Regions from separate parts of the Paeniglutamicibacter sp. genome, predicted to be linked through region 2. Evidence: predicted binding sites of a transcription regulator. Region 2 holds the regulator's gene; the other holds the start of a gene.
The links. Region 2 encodes Rex, which represses fermentation and respiration genes when NADH is low (regulators of the CRP and FNR family bind a similar motif). Its sites were predicted from a motif close to CTTGTGAANNNNTTCACAAG; they were not measured.
Positions count from the first base shown of each region.

Region 1: ACLQ7E_RS21660 (queuosine precursor transporter) is a predicted target of Rex. The motif match lies at 2,739-2,758, and genes of this name have one in related genera.

Region 1 is NZ_JBKKAP010000184.1:27,062-34,123, reverse strand. Features, by position in the region: gene tgt (tRNA guanosine(34) transglycosylase Tgt) at 1-983, shown strand, start outside; gene ACLQ7E_RS21665 (DUF4126 domain-containing protein) at 999-1,589, opposite strand; gene ACLQ7E_RS21660 (queuosine precursor transporter) at 1,782-2,507, opposite strand; gene ACLQ7E_RS21655 (TetR/AcrR family transcriptional regulator) at 2,801-3,448, shown strand; gene ACLQ7E_RS21650 (hypothetical protein) at 3,632-4,288, shown strand; gene thiD (bifunctional hydroxymethylpyrimidine kinase/phosphomethylpyrimidine kinase) at 4,369-5,193, shown strand; gene ACLQ7E_RS21640 (S8 family serine peptidase) at 5,668-7,062, shown strand, end outside.
Region 2 is NZ_JBKKAP010000047.1:13,483-20,544, forward strand. Features, by position in the region: gene gdhA (NADP-specific glutamate dehydrogenase) at 1-1,338, shown strand, start outside; gene ACLQ7E_RS05530 (3-deoxy-7-phosphoheptulonate synthase) at 1,746-2,852, shown strand; gene ACLQ7E_RS05535 (helix-turn-helix domain-containing protein) at 3,045-3,257, shown strand; gene ACLQ7E_RS05540 (30S ribosomal protein bS22) at 3,402-3,500, shown strand; gene ACLQ7E_RS05545 (HAD family hydrolase) at 3,615-4,340, opposite strand; gene ACLQ7E_RS05550 (glutaredoxin family protein) at 4,480-4,734, shown strand; gene ACLQ7E_RS05555 (redox-sensing transcriptional repressor Rex) at 4,926-5,585, shown strand; gene ACLQ7E_RS05560 (hypothetical protein) at 5,692-6,441, opposite strand; gene ACLQ7E_RS05565 (histidine phosphatase family protein) at 6,713-7,062, shown strand, end outside.

The DNA of each region.
Region 1 (7,062 bases), on a different contig from region 2:
CCGGACCCACCTTTACCGACTCCGGTGGATTCCAGGTGATGAGCCTGGGCTCGGGGTTCAAGAAGGTCATCGACATGAAGTCGGTGGACCAGTCCGGTCCGGACGACGCGGTGGCCCCGGGCAAGGAACGCCTGGCCAATGTGGACGACGACGGCGTCTGGTTCAAGAGCCACATCGACGGCACCCGGCACCGTTTCTCCCCGGAGATCTCCATGAAGGTCCAGCACGAGATCGGGGCGGACATCATGTTCGCCTTCGACGAGCTGACCACCCTGCAGAACTCCCGCGGCTACCAGGTCGAGTCGCTCGAGCGCACCCGGCTGTGGGCGCAGCGTTGCGTGGCCGAGCACTTCAACCTCACCGATTCGCGCGTGGGCAAGGACTACCAGGCCCTCTTCGGAGTGATCCAGGGCGCCCAGTACGAGGACCTGCGCCGTCAGGCCTGCCAGGACCTGGGGGCCATGGCCTTCGACGGCTTCGGCATCGGCGGGGCGCTGGAAAAGGAAAACCTGGGCACCATCGTGGGCTGGTGCGCGGAGGAACTTCCCGAGAACAAGCCGCGGCACCTGCTGGGCATCTCCGAACCCGATGACATCTTCACCGCCATCGAAAACGGGGCCGACACCTTCGATTGCGTCTCCCCCACCCGGGTGGCCCGCAACTCGGCGTTCTATACCCCGCACGGCCGCTTCAATCTCTCGGGCCAGCGCTACAAGAGGGACTTCACACCCTTGTCCGAGGAATGCGACTGCTACACCTGCGAGCACTACACCCGCGCCTACATCCACCACATGTTCAAGGCCAAGGAACTGATCAGCCACACGCTGATCTCCATCCACAACGAGCGCTTCGTGGTGAAGATGGTCGACGACGCCCGACTGGCCATCGAGGACGGCACCTTCCACGAGCTCAAGGAACGGGTCATGTCCCGCTACTACGCCGGGGCTCCCGATCCCCAGGGGTTGGTGACCGTCGCGGTCTGATCGTGGTGGCGGGCCCTAGGCCGCCGTTTCGGGGCGCCTTGGCCGCAGCCTGCGCACGCCGATGAACAGCAGCACGGCCAGGCCAATCGCGGCCACGACCACCAGCACCGGAAGGGCAATGGCCAGCAGGCTCAATCCCAGCGAGGCCCCGTCCTCCGCGGTGCTCACCACCGGGGCGGCAACCCCGGCGGTGCCCAGGTTCAGCAGCGGCCTCGAGCCGGACTTGAGCAGGTGGAAGACCAGCGCGATCGCCGCGCCAATGAGCAGCGGCACCCACTGCGCCGAGCCGAAGGTGTTACCCGGGTCGTCCACGGCAATCGTTTCGGCGCCGACTCCGGAGGCAAAGACGAGCCCACCGGAGGCAGGGCGCACCACCGTTTGCAGCGCGTCGTTGACCGAGTCGACGACCGGAATCTTGTCGGCGACGACCTCGATGAGCAGCAGCACCGCCAGGATGCCCAGGGCCCAGCCGTTGGAGAGCCAGCCCCAGCCATCGGGCAACGCCACCCACGAGGTGAAGCGGTTGAGCAACCCCAGCACCAGCAGGGGGATGTACGCGTTCAGGCCCGCGGCCGAGCTCAGCCCGGCGGCCGTGAGTAGTTCCATGTGCCCAGACTAGGCGCAGCCGTGGCGGGAACACGGCAACGTGCCGGTTCCGTTTTGGTCAGCGGCCAACACCGGGGAAGATCGACGTCGATCCGAACAGCGCATTGGCGATGAAGACGGGCAATGAAAAGGCGGTGTTCCTTCGCCGCGCGGGCGAAGGGCCACCGCCCCCGTATTCGTGTTGCTGTTTGTCTATGCGGCGGTTCCCGGCACCGGGGCCTGCAGCTCGTAGCTGGGCTCGCGGCGTTTGAACCAGCGGATGACCAGCGTGGTCACCGGCACGAAGAGGAACTCCACCGCCGTCTTGTAGACGAACCCGACCACCACGTAGTTGATGAACGTGGGCATGTCGGTGATGCCGATGACGGTGGCGGCGATCGAGCAGAAGATCAGGGTGTCGGCGAATTCGCCCACCCCGGTCGAGCTCATCAGGCGGCCCACCAGGCCGCGTTCGCCGAAGCGTTCCTTCATCTTCACCAGCACCCAGGAGTTCAGGGTCTGCCCGACCACGAAGCCGAGCAGCGAGGCCAGGACGATGAGCCAGACAGGGCCCAGCGTGCGTTCGAGGGCTTCCTGCCCGTCATACCATTCGGCCGCGGGCAGGTGGATCATGATCCAGAAGCACAGGGTCGAGAAGGCCGCCAACGCAAAGGTCGTGACGATGGCCCGGCGGGCGACCTTGAATCCGTAGACCTCGGAAATGACGTCACCGAGGATGTAGGCCAGCGGGAAGAGGAAGAATCCGCCGTCGGTGACGATGGGGCCAAAGGTGACGCCCTTGGCCGCACCGACGTTGGAAAGGATGACCACGACGGCCATCAGGGCAAGCACGGTTGAAAAGTAGGGGCTTCCCGCAGACGCAAAAATGGCGCGCGAAGCCTTCGGACGTTGTGTTGTTGAGGCGGCGTTTTCGCCCATGGTGATTCCCAATCGAAGAAGTGGTTCGCCAAGTCGATCCCGGGGCAACGATTTCCGTCGCGATCGACGTACTTGAGGGAAATCGGGGCCGTGGGGACCACTCGCTGTATTAGCACTTGAGGTTCAAGTATCCCACGCCTTTCTGGCCCCCGTTTTGGCACTTTCTCCCTTGCTGTGGCCCGATCGGGCGATCACGTCCGGCATTTCACCGCCCAGGGCCCGGGAATCATAGTTTTGAACGTGTTCAAAACTGGCTATAATGGACGCTAGCGCAGAGAGTGGAAAGGAGCGCCATGAGGAAGCCGACTGCCAAGAGCATGCAGACCCGCCAGCTGCTGCTGGACACCGCCATGGGGCTCTTCGCCACAAAGGGGTTCGCCGGGACCACAATGCGCTCCATTGCCATGGAATCCGGGCTTTCCCTGGGCAACGCCTACTACTACTTCGAGTCCAAGGACGCCATCGTCCACGAACTTTTCCGGGACCTGCTCGAGAAGCACCGGAGCGCCACGTGGCCGCTGTTGGTGCCGGGGAACAACCTGGAGACGAACCTGCGCCTTGCGCTGGACAAGGCCCTGGAAATCATGACGCCGTTCCGCGAGTTCGGACCTACGTTTATCCGCACGGCCTTTGCCGGTTCCAATGCCGAGCTCGGCAATCTCCAGCGCGCCCTCGAACTCGGATTATGGCGGCAGGTGGTGGCAGCCAGCAGGCCCCTGCCGCCGTTGGCCATCCGCACGGATCTGCCCCAGCTGCTGTGGTTGATCCAACGCGGCATCTTCCTCTTTTGGGCCTATGACGCCTCACCCGGGGCCGCGCGCAGCCACAGGCTCATCAAGAACGTGGCCCCGGTGATCGCCCGCCTGGTCGTGCTCTCGCGCATGCCCGTGGTCCGCAGCATTCTCGATGACGTGATTTCACTGGTGCGCACCGCGTCCTGACCCTCTCCGGACCTCGATTTGGTGCCCTGCCGAACCGGCAATCCCGGATTCGGCCGCTGCAGGCGTAGAGTCGATCGTGAACCTTGCGAGGGGCGCGAAGGCGCAACGGTCGCCACAGATCAGCGCTCATTTTGTGTCCTGAGTCGTTTGCCCGTTGCCCGTCCTTGGAACAGGAGCCACCAGATGCCATTCGAGTCCACAAGCCTTCCACCCTGGGTCCAGTCCTTCGCCCTGATTCGTGACCGTACGTTGGTCCGTGACGAATCGGGCCGGCTGCACAGCCTTGCCGATGACGGAAGCAACTACGAAATCACCTGCAACTGGCCCGCTGCCGACTCACTCCCCGCACTGTTGGCGGATCCCGGCCTTTCCGCGCACCAGGGACAGACCAGATTGACGTTCCTGGGCGCACCCAACGAGGCGGTCGGCCGTGAACTTGCCTCACAGGGCTGGAGCCTGAGCGATCGGCGGGTGCTTCTGGTCGCGCTCGCCAACGACGTGGAGCAGGTGGTTGCGCTGCCGGAAACGGCAACACTTTTCGAGGCCCCCATGAACGACTATGACGTGGTTGAAATCGCCGACTTCGACTCCCCGGCGGGCCGGGGCCGGATCCGCTTTGCCGAGGGCTTCGCGTTGCTGGGCGATCCGAGCATCACAGCCACCTGGAACGTCGAGCAGTTTCGCGCCGCGATCCTGGCAAACCTGGCTGCCGCGGCGGCGCGCCAAGGGCTGCCGTTGCTTTTCATGGTCACCAGCGCGGACACCGCCGCCGGAACACGCGCCGAACGCGCCGCAGGCTGGTCCAATGCGACACAGCTGACCACTTTCACCACTGCCTAGGCTCCGACCCTTTCGCCTCGCGCCTGCCGGTCGGTCCCGGGCGTGTGAGGGTGCGCTGGAAACCGCCCTAAAATGAATGCATGACTTCTGCCTCCACCGGGACCCGTCCCGCAGTTACCCTGACCATCGCCGGCTCCGAAGCAACCGGCGGCGCCGGCGCCCAGGCCGACCTGAAGACCTTCCAGGAACTGGGAACCTACGGGATCGTTGCCTTGACCTGCATCGTGTCCTTCAACCCGAAGGACAACTGGAACCACCGCTTCGTGCCGGTCGAGGCCCAGGTGATCGCCGACCAGCTCGAAGCGGTCCAGACCTGCTATGCAGGCGACCTGAAGACCGTCAAGCTTGGCATGATGGGCTCCCCCGCCACCATCGACACGGTGGCTGCCGCGCTGAAGAACCAGACGTGGGACAACGTCGTGCTGGACCCGGTGCTGATCTGCAAGGGCCAGGAACCGGGCCACGCCCTGGACACCGACGAGGCTCTGAAGGCGAACCTGCTGCCGCTGGCCACGTTCGTCACGCCCAACCACTTTGAGGCCGAGTCCCTGTCCGGGATGGTCATCAACAACGTCGAGGACCTGACCGAGGCCGCAAAGAAGATCCACGCGCTCTCCGGCGCGGCAGTACTGGCCAAGGGGGGAATCCGCCTGGCCGGCAGCGAGGCAGTGGACGTGTTCTACGACGGCGAGACCCTTGAGATCCTCTCCGCTCCGAAGGTAGGCGAGGTCGCAGTGTCGGGCGCCGGATGCTCGCTGGCTGCGGCCATCACCGCCGAGCTGGCCAAGGGCGAGACCCCACTGCAGGCCGCACGCAACGCCAAGGCCTTTGTCACCGAGGGCATCAAGAACCGCGTATCCTCCGCAGCACCCTTCGACGCCTTGTGGCAGGGTGGCACACGCTAGGGTTTCACACCCGGCCCACCCTGGTTCAAGCGCTGGTCCCGTGCACGCACGGGACCAGCGCTTCTTGCGTTTCCCCCCAGAAACGCTTTCGGAACACCGGCACCTTGCCCGCGGGTCGTTGCGTTGGCGTCCTTGCCCGATGCCAACAGCACGTTCCCGAGCGCAGTGCCGGCGCCGCGGGCGGTAAGCCTCCCCAAGAGGTTCACCGACTGACCATAGGCTATCGATCGCCTCCGACACCTTGCCGTCGTGGGCCCGGGGTCTCTTCCCCCGCCCCGCGCCCACGGGCAGGACTGACCGCCCGGCGGCCAGCCGACCTGCCCGATTTTAGGCATTCTCCGTGACATATTTGGAGAAATCTCAAACAACCCCTTGATATGTGCCTCGACTCACATAGGATGTGGCGTGGGACGGGCCCCGACAAGCGGTCATGGGATTCCTCCCGCATCACTCCCACCGGATTCAAGGAGAACCATGTCCAACCCGCGTCGTCAAAGACTTGCGCGGACGATCCTGGCTTCGGCCTCGGGGCTTGCCCTGGCCGTCACCATGTCCGTCCCCTCCCTTGCGGCACCCCCCACGATCGACCCGGCACCGGGTGCGGATTCACCTTCCCTCGGCGGCCTTGATCCCAAGGCACTGAAGAACCTGAAGGTCTCCGGCCCCCTGGCCTTGGCCAAGGGCGAGGTCTCGGTCTATGTGCAGTTCGAGGGTGAAGGTGCCTTCGAGGCCACCCAGCCCGACAGCGCCAAGGCGCCCCGCGGCAAATCGGTCAAGAACCCCGCCAAGGTCAAGGAAATCCGCGCCGGCATCACGGCCAAGGGCGAGGCTGCGGCCAAGGCCGCGAAGGCCGATGTCATCTACACGACCACCAACTCCCTTCCCGGCGTGGCCCTGCGCGGGGACGCCGAGGCCTTGCGCGCCCTGGCCTTGCGCGCCGACGTCAAGAAGATCACCGCGATCGTCCCCAAGACCCAGGAGAACAAGAACGCGGACATTGACACCCGCGCCCTTCAGGCGTGGAACACGCTGCAGGAGACCGGCGAGGGAATCCGCATCGCGGTGCTGGATACCGGCATCGACTACACGCACGCCGGCTTCGGCGGCCCGGGCACGCTCCAGGCCTACTCGGAGGCGCAGTCCTCCACCGACCTGCCCGCCAGTGACTCCGGGCTGTATGACCCGGCCAAGTTCATCGGCGGCTGGGACCTGGTGGGTGATGACTACAACGCCGACCCGAGCGCACCGGACTACCAACCGGTTCCCCACCCCGATTCAAACCCCTTGGACTGCGCCTCGGCCGGCCACGGCACCCACGTCTCCGGCTCGGCCGCCGGGTACGGGGTGAACGCGGACGGAACCACGTTCAGCGGGGACTACACCACGCTCTCGGCCGACGAGGTGTCGGGCATGCGCATCGGCCCTGGCAGCGCCCCGGAAGCCGCACTGGTCGGCATTCGCGTCTTCGGCTGCGGCGGATCCTCCTCTGTGGTCGGCCAGGCCCTGGACTTCGTCCTTGACCCCAACAACGACGGCAACTTCGATGACCGCGCCCAGGTCGTGAACATGTCCCTCGGCTCGGACCACGCACCCGCGGACGACCCGGAAAACGACATCGTCAACGCACTGACGGACCTGGGCATCCTCTCGGTCGTGGCCTCCGGCAACGCCGGGGACGTCACCGACGTCGGCGGCTCGCCGGGCAACGCCCGTTCCTCGCTGACGGTGGCCAACTCCGTGGCCTCCCGGGTCACCCTGGACGGCATCACTGTCAACGCCCCCGCCGAAGCCGCGGGAACGGCTGCCGGCCAGTACTCGGCCAACTTCAACTACACCGCCGCGGACCCGGCAACGCTGACCGGCGACGTC
Region 2 (7,062 bases):
CAGCATCTTGCGACCATTCGCGACGAAGTTTTCCGTCGCAACCCCGGTGAAGCGGAATTCCACCAGGCCGTAACCGAGGTATTCGACAGCCTCGAAGCGGTCTCGCGCAAGCATCCTGAATACGCCGAAGCAGCGATCCTGCAGCGCATGTGTGAACCCGAACGCCAGATCATTTTCCGTGTCCCGTGGACCGATGATGCAGGCCGCGTGCAGATCAACCGCGGTTTCCGTGTTGAATTCAACTCGGCCCTGGGCCCGTACAAGGGCGGACTGCGGTTCCACCCCTCGGTGTACCTGGGCATCATCAAGTTCCTGGGCTTTGAGCAGATCTTCAAGAACTCGCTGACCGGCATGCCCATCGGCGGCGGCAAGGGCGGGTCCGACTTCGACCCGCGCGGCAAGTCCGACGGCGAGGTCATGCGCTTCTGCCAGTCATTCATGACCGAGCTCTACCGCCACATCGGCGAGTACACCGACGTACCGGCCGGCGACATCGGCGTGGGCGGGCGTGAGATCGGTTACCTCTTTGGCCAGTACAAGCGCATCACCAACCGCTACGAGTCGGGCGTGCTCACCGGCAAGGGCATCAGCTGGGGCGGATCCCTGGTCCGCCCGGAGGCCACCGGCTTCGGGGCGGTGCTCTTCACCCAGGAAATGCTCAAGACCCGCGGCACATCGTTCGACGGCCAGCGCGTGTCGGTTTCCGGCTCCGGCAACGTGGCCATCAACGCCATCGACAAGGCCCAGACCCTCGGCGCCCGCGTCGTGACGGCATCCGATTCCACCGGGTACATCGTCGACGAGCGCGGCATCGACATCGACCTGCTTCGCCAGATCAAGGAAGTGGAGCGCGGGCGCATCAGCGAGTACGCCGAGCGTGCCAACTCCAAGAAGGTCCACTACGTCGAGGGTGGCAACGTCTGGGACGTCGATGCGACAGTCGCACTGCCGTGCGCCACCCAGAACGAGCTGGACGCCAAGGACGCCAAGCGCCTGATCTCCACCGGTGTCCTGGCCGTGGCCGAAGGCGCCAACATGCCTTGCACCGCCGCCGCGACCTCGCTCTTCCAGGACGCCGGGGTGCTCTTTGCCCCGGGCAAGGCCGCCAACGCCGGTGGCGTGGCCACATCGGCACTGGAGATGCAACAGAACGCCAGCCGCGACTCGTGGAGCTTCGCCCACACCGAAGCGCGCCTGACCGAGATCATGATCGGCATTCACGACCGTTGCGCCGCCACCGCAGACGAGTACGGTGTGCCGGGCAACTATGTGGCCGGTGCCAACATCGCCGGTTTCGTGAAGGTCGCCGACGCCATGCTGGCCCAGGGCCTGATCTAGACAGGCAGCGCTCCAGCCGGATAACGCCTCGAGGGGGCGGCACAGGAAAGACAGGTTCATCCTTGGACCCGTCCGGCCTGTGCCGCCCCCTTGTCGTGCTTCATGACGGACTGTGTCGCCCACGCGGCGGGGCCCGTTTGCGATTTGCACGGTCCGGCTGTAAATTCACAATCATGACTCAACGTTGGTATGCGTATTTTGTGTCGGCTCTGGAGGGGCCTAAGACGCGATAATTTCGCATACCCACCTTCAGAGCCGACAAGGGCCGCAAGCTGTTGCTTGCCGGCCCTTCGCTATTTCCAAAATAGCGGCCCTGAAGGAATACGCAGCGTGATCGCCGGGGCCGCATCGAAACCATGAGGCCCCCCACTCCACGGCGCGGGGCCGAAACCGAAAGGCCCCAGACCATGAGCACCGCAACCGCCGCCGAGACACAGCACCGCGCCAATACCAATGAACGCGTCCTCGGGATCACCGAACTGCCCACCCCCACGGAATTGGTCGATGAACTTCCCGTGGGCGATGCCCAGGGCTACCGGATCATGCGGGCTCGCCAGGAGGTCCGTGCCGTGCTTTCCGGGCTCGATGAGCGCCTGCTGGTCATCATCGGCCCCTGCTCCATCCACGACCCTGTAGCAGGGCTGGAGTACGCCACCAGGCTGGCCGCTGCCGCGAAGCAGCATGAGGGTGAACTGCTAGTGGTCATGCGCAGCTACTTCGAAAAGCCACGCACCACCGTGGGCTGGAAGGGCTTGGTCAACGACCCCCGCCTTGACGGCAGCCATGACATGGCCGCGGGGCTGCGTGCAGCACGAGAATTCATGTTGGCGGCCAGCAACCTGGGCCTGCCGCTGGCCACCGAATTCCTCGAACCGCTCAGCGCACAGTACTTGTCGGACGTGATCAGCTGGGGCGCCATCGGGGCGCGCACCACCGAAAGCCAGACGCACCGGCAGCTGGTCTCCGGGCTGTCCATGCCCGTGGGGTTCAAGAACGGCACGGACGGCTCGGTGCAGGTCGCCATCGACGCCTGCCAGGCCGCCGGCGCCCCGCAGTCCTTCCTGGGGATCAGCGACGACGGGCGTACCGCCGTGGTCCGGACCGCGGGAAACGAGGACTCCCACTTGATCCTGCGTGGCGGTGCCGACGGTCCGAACTTCGCCGCAGAGCCTGTGGCCGCCGCTTCGGCCGCCATGGCCAACGCGGGCATGAACCCGCGGGTGATCGTCGATGCCTCCCATGCAAACTCGGGCAAGTCCCATCTGCGCCAGCGGGAAGTCATCACCGAGCTCGCCGCCCGCATTGCCGACGGGGACCAAGCGATTGCCGGGATCATGGCCGAGAGCTTCCTGGTGGCAGGTGCGCAGAAACACGATCCGGATGCGGTGGCACAGGGCTCCGACGTCCTGGCCGGGTTGACCTACGGACAGTCCGTCACGGACGCTTGCATGGGCTGGGACACCAGCGCTGACCTGCTTGCGACCTTGGCCGAGGCGGTGCGGACGGGGCGCTAAACGCCATAAACGTGGGGTGACTGCAATAAATGGTGGCCCCGCGTTGCCGCGAATCGTTCACATTGGCCCCACGAGCCACTAAAGTGAGTCACAAGGACATAGGGTATCTTGGGGTGTTGGCGCGGACAAGGTACATTCCTCAGTCCGCGCCAAAGCATGATTGCTATGTGAAATTGTCAGGAGAAACAGGGAATGGTCGAATCGCAAAACTTTGCCAACGCGCGTTTCATGACGGTGGCCGAGGTTGCCGAGGTGATGCGTGTGTCAAAGATGACGGTTTATCGCCTCGTCCATTCTGGCGAATTGCCGGCCGTGCGGTTTGGTCGCTCCTACCGTGTACCCGAAAACGCCGTGCAGGAGTACCTGCGGGCAGCCGGGTTCGGGCGGGACTTCAACACCGGCTAACGCCGCCGGATTTCGCGAGTGGTCAGAATCTGCTCTAGAAGCAGGTAATCTGTTAAGGAACGTTTAACGTCCAGTTGGCTATTCTGGTGCTTTGGTGCCGAAGAAATAGTAGTCGGCAATCGAATCAGTTTGTGAGGAACCACTATGGGCTCTGTTATTAAGAAGCGCCGCAAGCGTATGGCCAAGAAGAAGCACCGTAAATTGCTTCGTAAGACCCGCCACCAGCGTCGTAATAAGAAGTAAATGCCGGTTCCGGGCTTGCCCGGAATTGAGCATGTGAAAAGGTGCGTTTCCCCTATAAGGGAAACGCACCTTTTTGCATGCTGCGGCAGGCTCCGTGGCGTAGTGCCCGGAATGTCAGGGGCGGCGGCGCAGTGCGCCGAAACTGCGCCACAGGCCCCAAAGGGCTCCCGAGATGCCGGCGGCCTTCAACCCAAAGGTCGCGGCCTTGCGGCCGGTCCGGAAATCGTAGACGGGCCAGTTCCGCTCCTTGGCGTGGCGGCGCAATCTCCCGTCGGGATTGATCGCCACGGGGTGTCCGACCGCTTCAAGCAATGGGATGTCGTTGTGCGAATCGCTGTACCCCCAGCATTCGGCAAGATCCAACCCTTGCGCCAGGGCCAGGTTCCGTACCGCCTCGGCCTTCGCTGCCCCGTGCAGGATCTCGCCGACCAGTCGGCCGGTGTAGATGCCCTCGACGTGTTCAACGCTCGTCCCCAGTGCGCCACTGAGCCCGAGCCGGCGCGCCATGACGGAGGCGACCTCAATCGGGGTGGCAGTGACAAGCCACACCTGCCTCCCGGCGTGCAGATGCTGTTCGGCAATTGCACGGGTGCCTGGCCAGATTTTAGACTCAATGAATTCGTCATAAATTTCATCCCCGAGCGCAACCATGTCCGCCACGGAGAACCCTGCGGCCAGTAGGAGCGCACGGTCGCGGATGGCGTGGATGTCGCCGAGGTTCTCTCCGCGGGCCACGAAGCGCAACTGGTGAACGGCGAACCATACAACCTCACGCAGCGTAAAAGCCCGTCGTTGGTACATTTTTCGGGCTACGGCAAATAGTGAAGCACCGCGCATCATGGTGTTGTCCACATCGAAGAAGGCCGCGGTCGTGCTCGAGTGCACCGGCTCTTGCCCAGGAAGTGACACGGGGGAATGGTTTGAGGGCATCCGCCAAGTGTATTGCAATCTTTTTTGGCCGGAGCTGTAGCGTTGGGGCATGAGTAGTGTGCAGACCCCGCGGGAAATTACCTTGTTGGTTCGTTCCGGATGCCATCTGTGCCAAGCTGCGATCAAAACACTCGATGAGGTCACCAGTCGGCTCGATTACACCTGGCAAAAAGTTGACATCGACCAGGACGCTGAACTCCTGGCACGCCACTCGGAAGAAGTTCCGGTGCTGTTGGTCGACGGCCGGATACGGGATTTTTGGGTGATCGACGCCCAGCGCCTTGAGACATTGTTGACCAGCTAAGGTCAACGATTCCGTCGGGGGCCCGCGAAACGGCAAGGCGGCGAGGCGGTGTTGCCAGGACCGGTTGATAAGACATGAAGGTATCCACGGAATTGAGTCAGAGCAGAATGCCCACCGAGCCCCACCCCGCAAGCAGCGAAGCCAAAGTCCCTGCGGCCGACCTTCAGATTGAGCGCGACCTGGAACCCGGCATGACGGTGGGGCAGACACCGACCGGTTCACTTGGCAGGATTCTTCCCGAAGCGACCCTGGCACGGTTGACCCAGTACCTGCGGGCGCTAAACGCCATGCAGGCCCGCGGCGAGGCGCAGACTTCATCAGGTGTCCTGGCCACGGAAGCCGGGGTCAATCCGGCGATCCTTCGCAAGGACCTGTCCCTGCTCGGATCCTATGGGACCCGCGGTGTCGGGTACGTGGTGACCGAACTGGCCGAACAAATTTCCAAGGCCATGGGGCTCTTGCGGCACTGGCGCGTAGCGATTATCGGTGCCGGAAACTTGGGTCGCGCGCTGTCCGGGTACGGCGGATTCAGAAGCCGCGGATTCGAAATCGTGGCACTGCTCGATTCCTCGCCAGAGGTTATTGGCACTACGGTGGGGGACTTGCAGGTCCAAGCCATTTCCGACCTTGACGAGATCCTTGAAGCCACCGCTGCAAATATGGCCGTCTTATCCGTTCCGGGGGCAGCGGCCCAGGAATTGTGCAACAAACTCGTGGAAAGGGGCGTGCGAAGCATCCTGAGTTTTGCCCCTGTGGTGCTGCAGGTCCCTGCAGGAGTCAACCTGCGCAAGGTCGATCTGGCCACCGAGCTGCAAATCCTGGCCTACCACGCACAAAACCTCGATTCCTAGGCGCCCGGTCCGTACTCGGACCCACCATCTGGCTTAATCGCAAAGTGGTCCGTGGGATCCAGCCGGCATGGCTGGATCCCACGAACCACTTCTTAAGATGCGGTGTTTAGCGGTATCCGGCCGCCCGTGCTGCACGACGCGCAGCAATGAACTGGCTGGAGGGGCGCAACCAGGCGAAGACAACGCCAACCACTCCCAGGACGACCGAGAGTGCCATCAGCACTCCGCTGCCAATGCCGAACAGCGAGAGGACAGCGAAGATCGTGGCGAAGATGCGTGCCACGCCGCTTCCCTTGCGGACCATGAACGCAATCAGGACGTAAAGCAACAAGCCGATCACCGCGAACACGATCGCCGCGGTCTGGATCATGGGGATTGCGTCGGCCATGCTCGCCCCGGCAATCCGAAGTTGCTCCTCCAACTCGGGGAACGCCTCCATTTGTTGCGTGATCGCGGCGGCGCTCAAACCAAACACGGTGCTCAACAGGGAGACAACCCCAGCAGCAAGGATGGCCCAGAAGGAGGTGTCCAGTTCCTTGGGGCGGTGGGTGGGCATCTGGGGCGGTGCAAAGTTGCCCTGCGGCGGGACCGGGAATCCGCCGGCGTACGGCTGCTGGCCATATGGCGCCTGCGGTGGCTGCTGGCCGTACGGATTGTTCGCGGGTGCAGGCTGGCCATATGGGTTGGGGTTCTGGCCATACGGATTCGGCGGTTGTGCCCCGGACTGCGGCTGCTGGCCATACGGGGGTTGCCCGGCGGCATTCGGATCCTGCGTTGCACGCTGTCCGTATTGCGGTGGTGCGGGGTCCTCGGACGGCTTCTCCGGGTTCAGGGGATCATTCTCAGGGGTAGACATAACCTGCTCCTTGGGTTGGAAAACTACGGCTTACCCTCACGATATCGGTTCGAGATTGCTTTTCACCCCTCCCAAAGGATGGTTTTTCGTTTCGTCCGGAACATTGGCCAAAGCTGTTCCGTGCGCCCAGTCTTGCTGGATGCACGCGAGGCGGGGGATGCGGTGCGGGGCATCGTTGCAATGCTTTCGGGGACCGTCCAAAGCCCGGGCGCGTGGGCAAAATCAAGTGTCCGGTTTAGGTAACGGAACAAAGATTTGAGACACTTAACCCATGTCGACTGCCACCGTTCACCTGCTACGTCACGGCGAAGTGTATAACCCGGACAGGGTCCTCTACGGTCGGCTACCGGAATTCCATCTTTCCGATCTTGGCAACCAAATGGCCGAGCGGGCCGCGGAGTACTTCACCGCGCAGCGAGACGCGGGTGCAAATATCACCCACCTGGTGTCATCCCCGCTCGTTCGGGCGCAGGAAACGGCAAAGCCCACCTCAGCGGCGTTGGGCCTGGAAATCGTGACCGATGATCGAATCATCGAGGCCGCAAACCGTTTCGAGGGACTTTCCCAGATCAAGAACCGACTGAAGGAACCAAAATACTGGTCCTATGTCGTCAATCCATT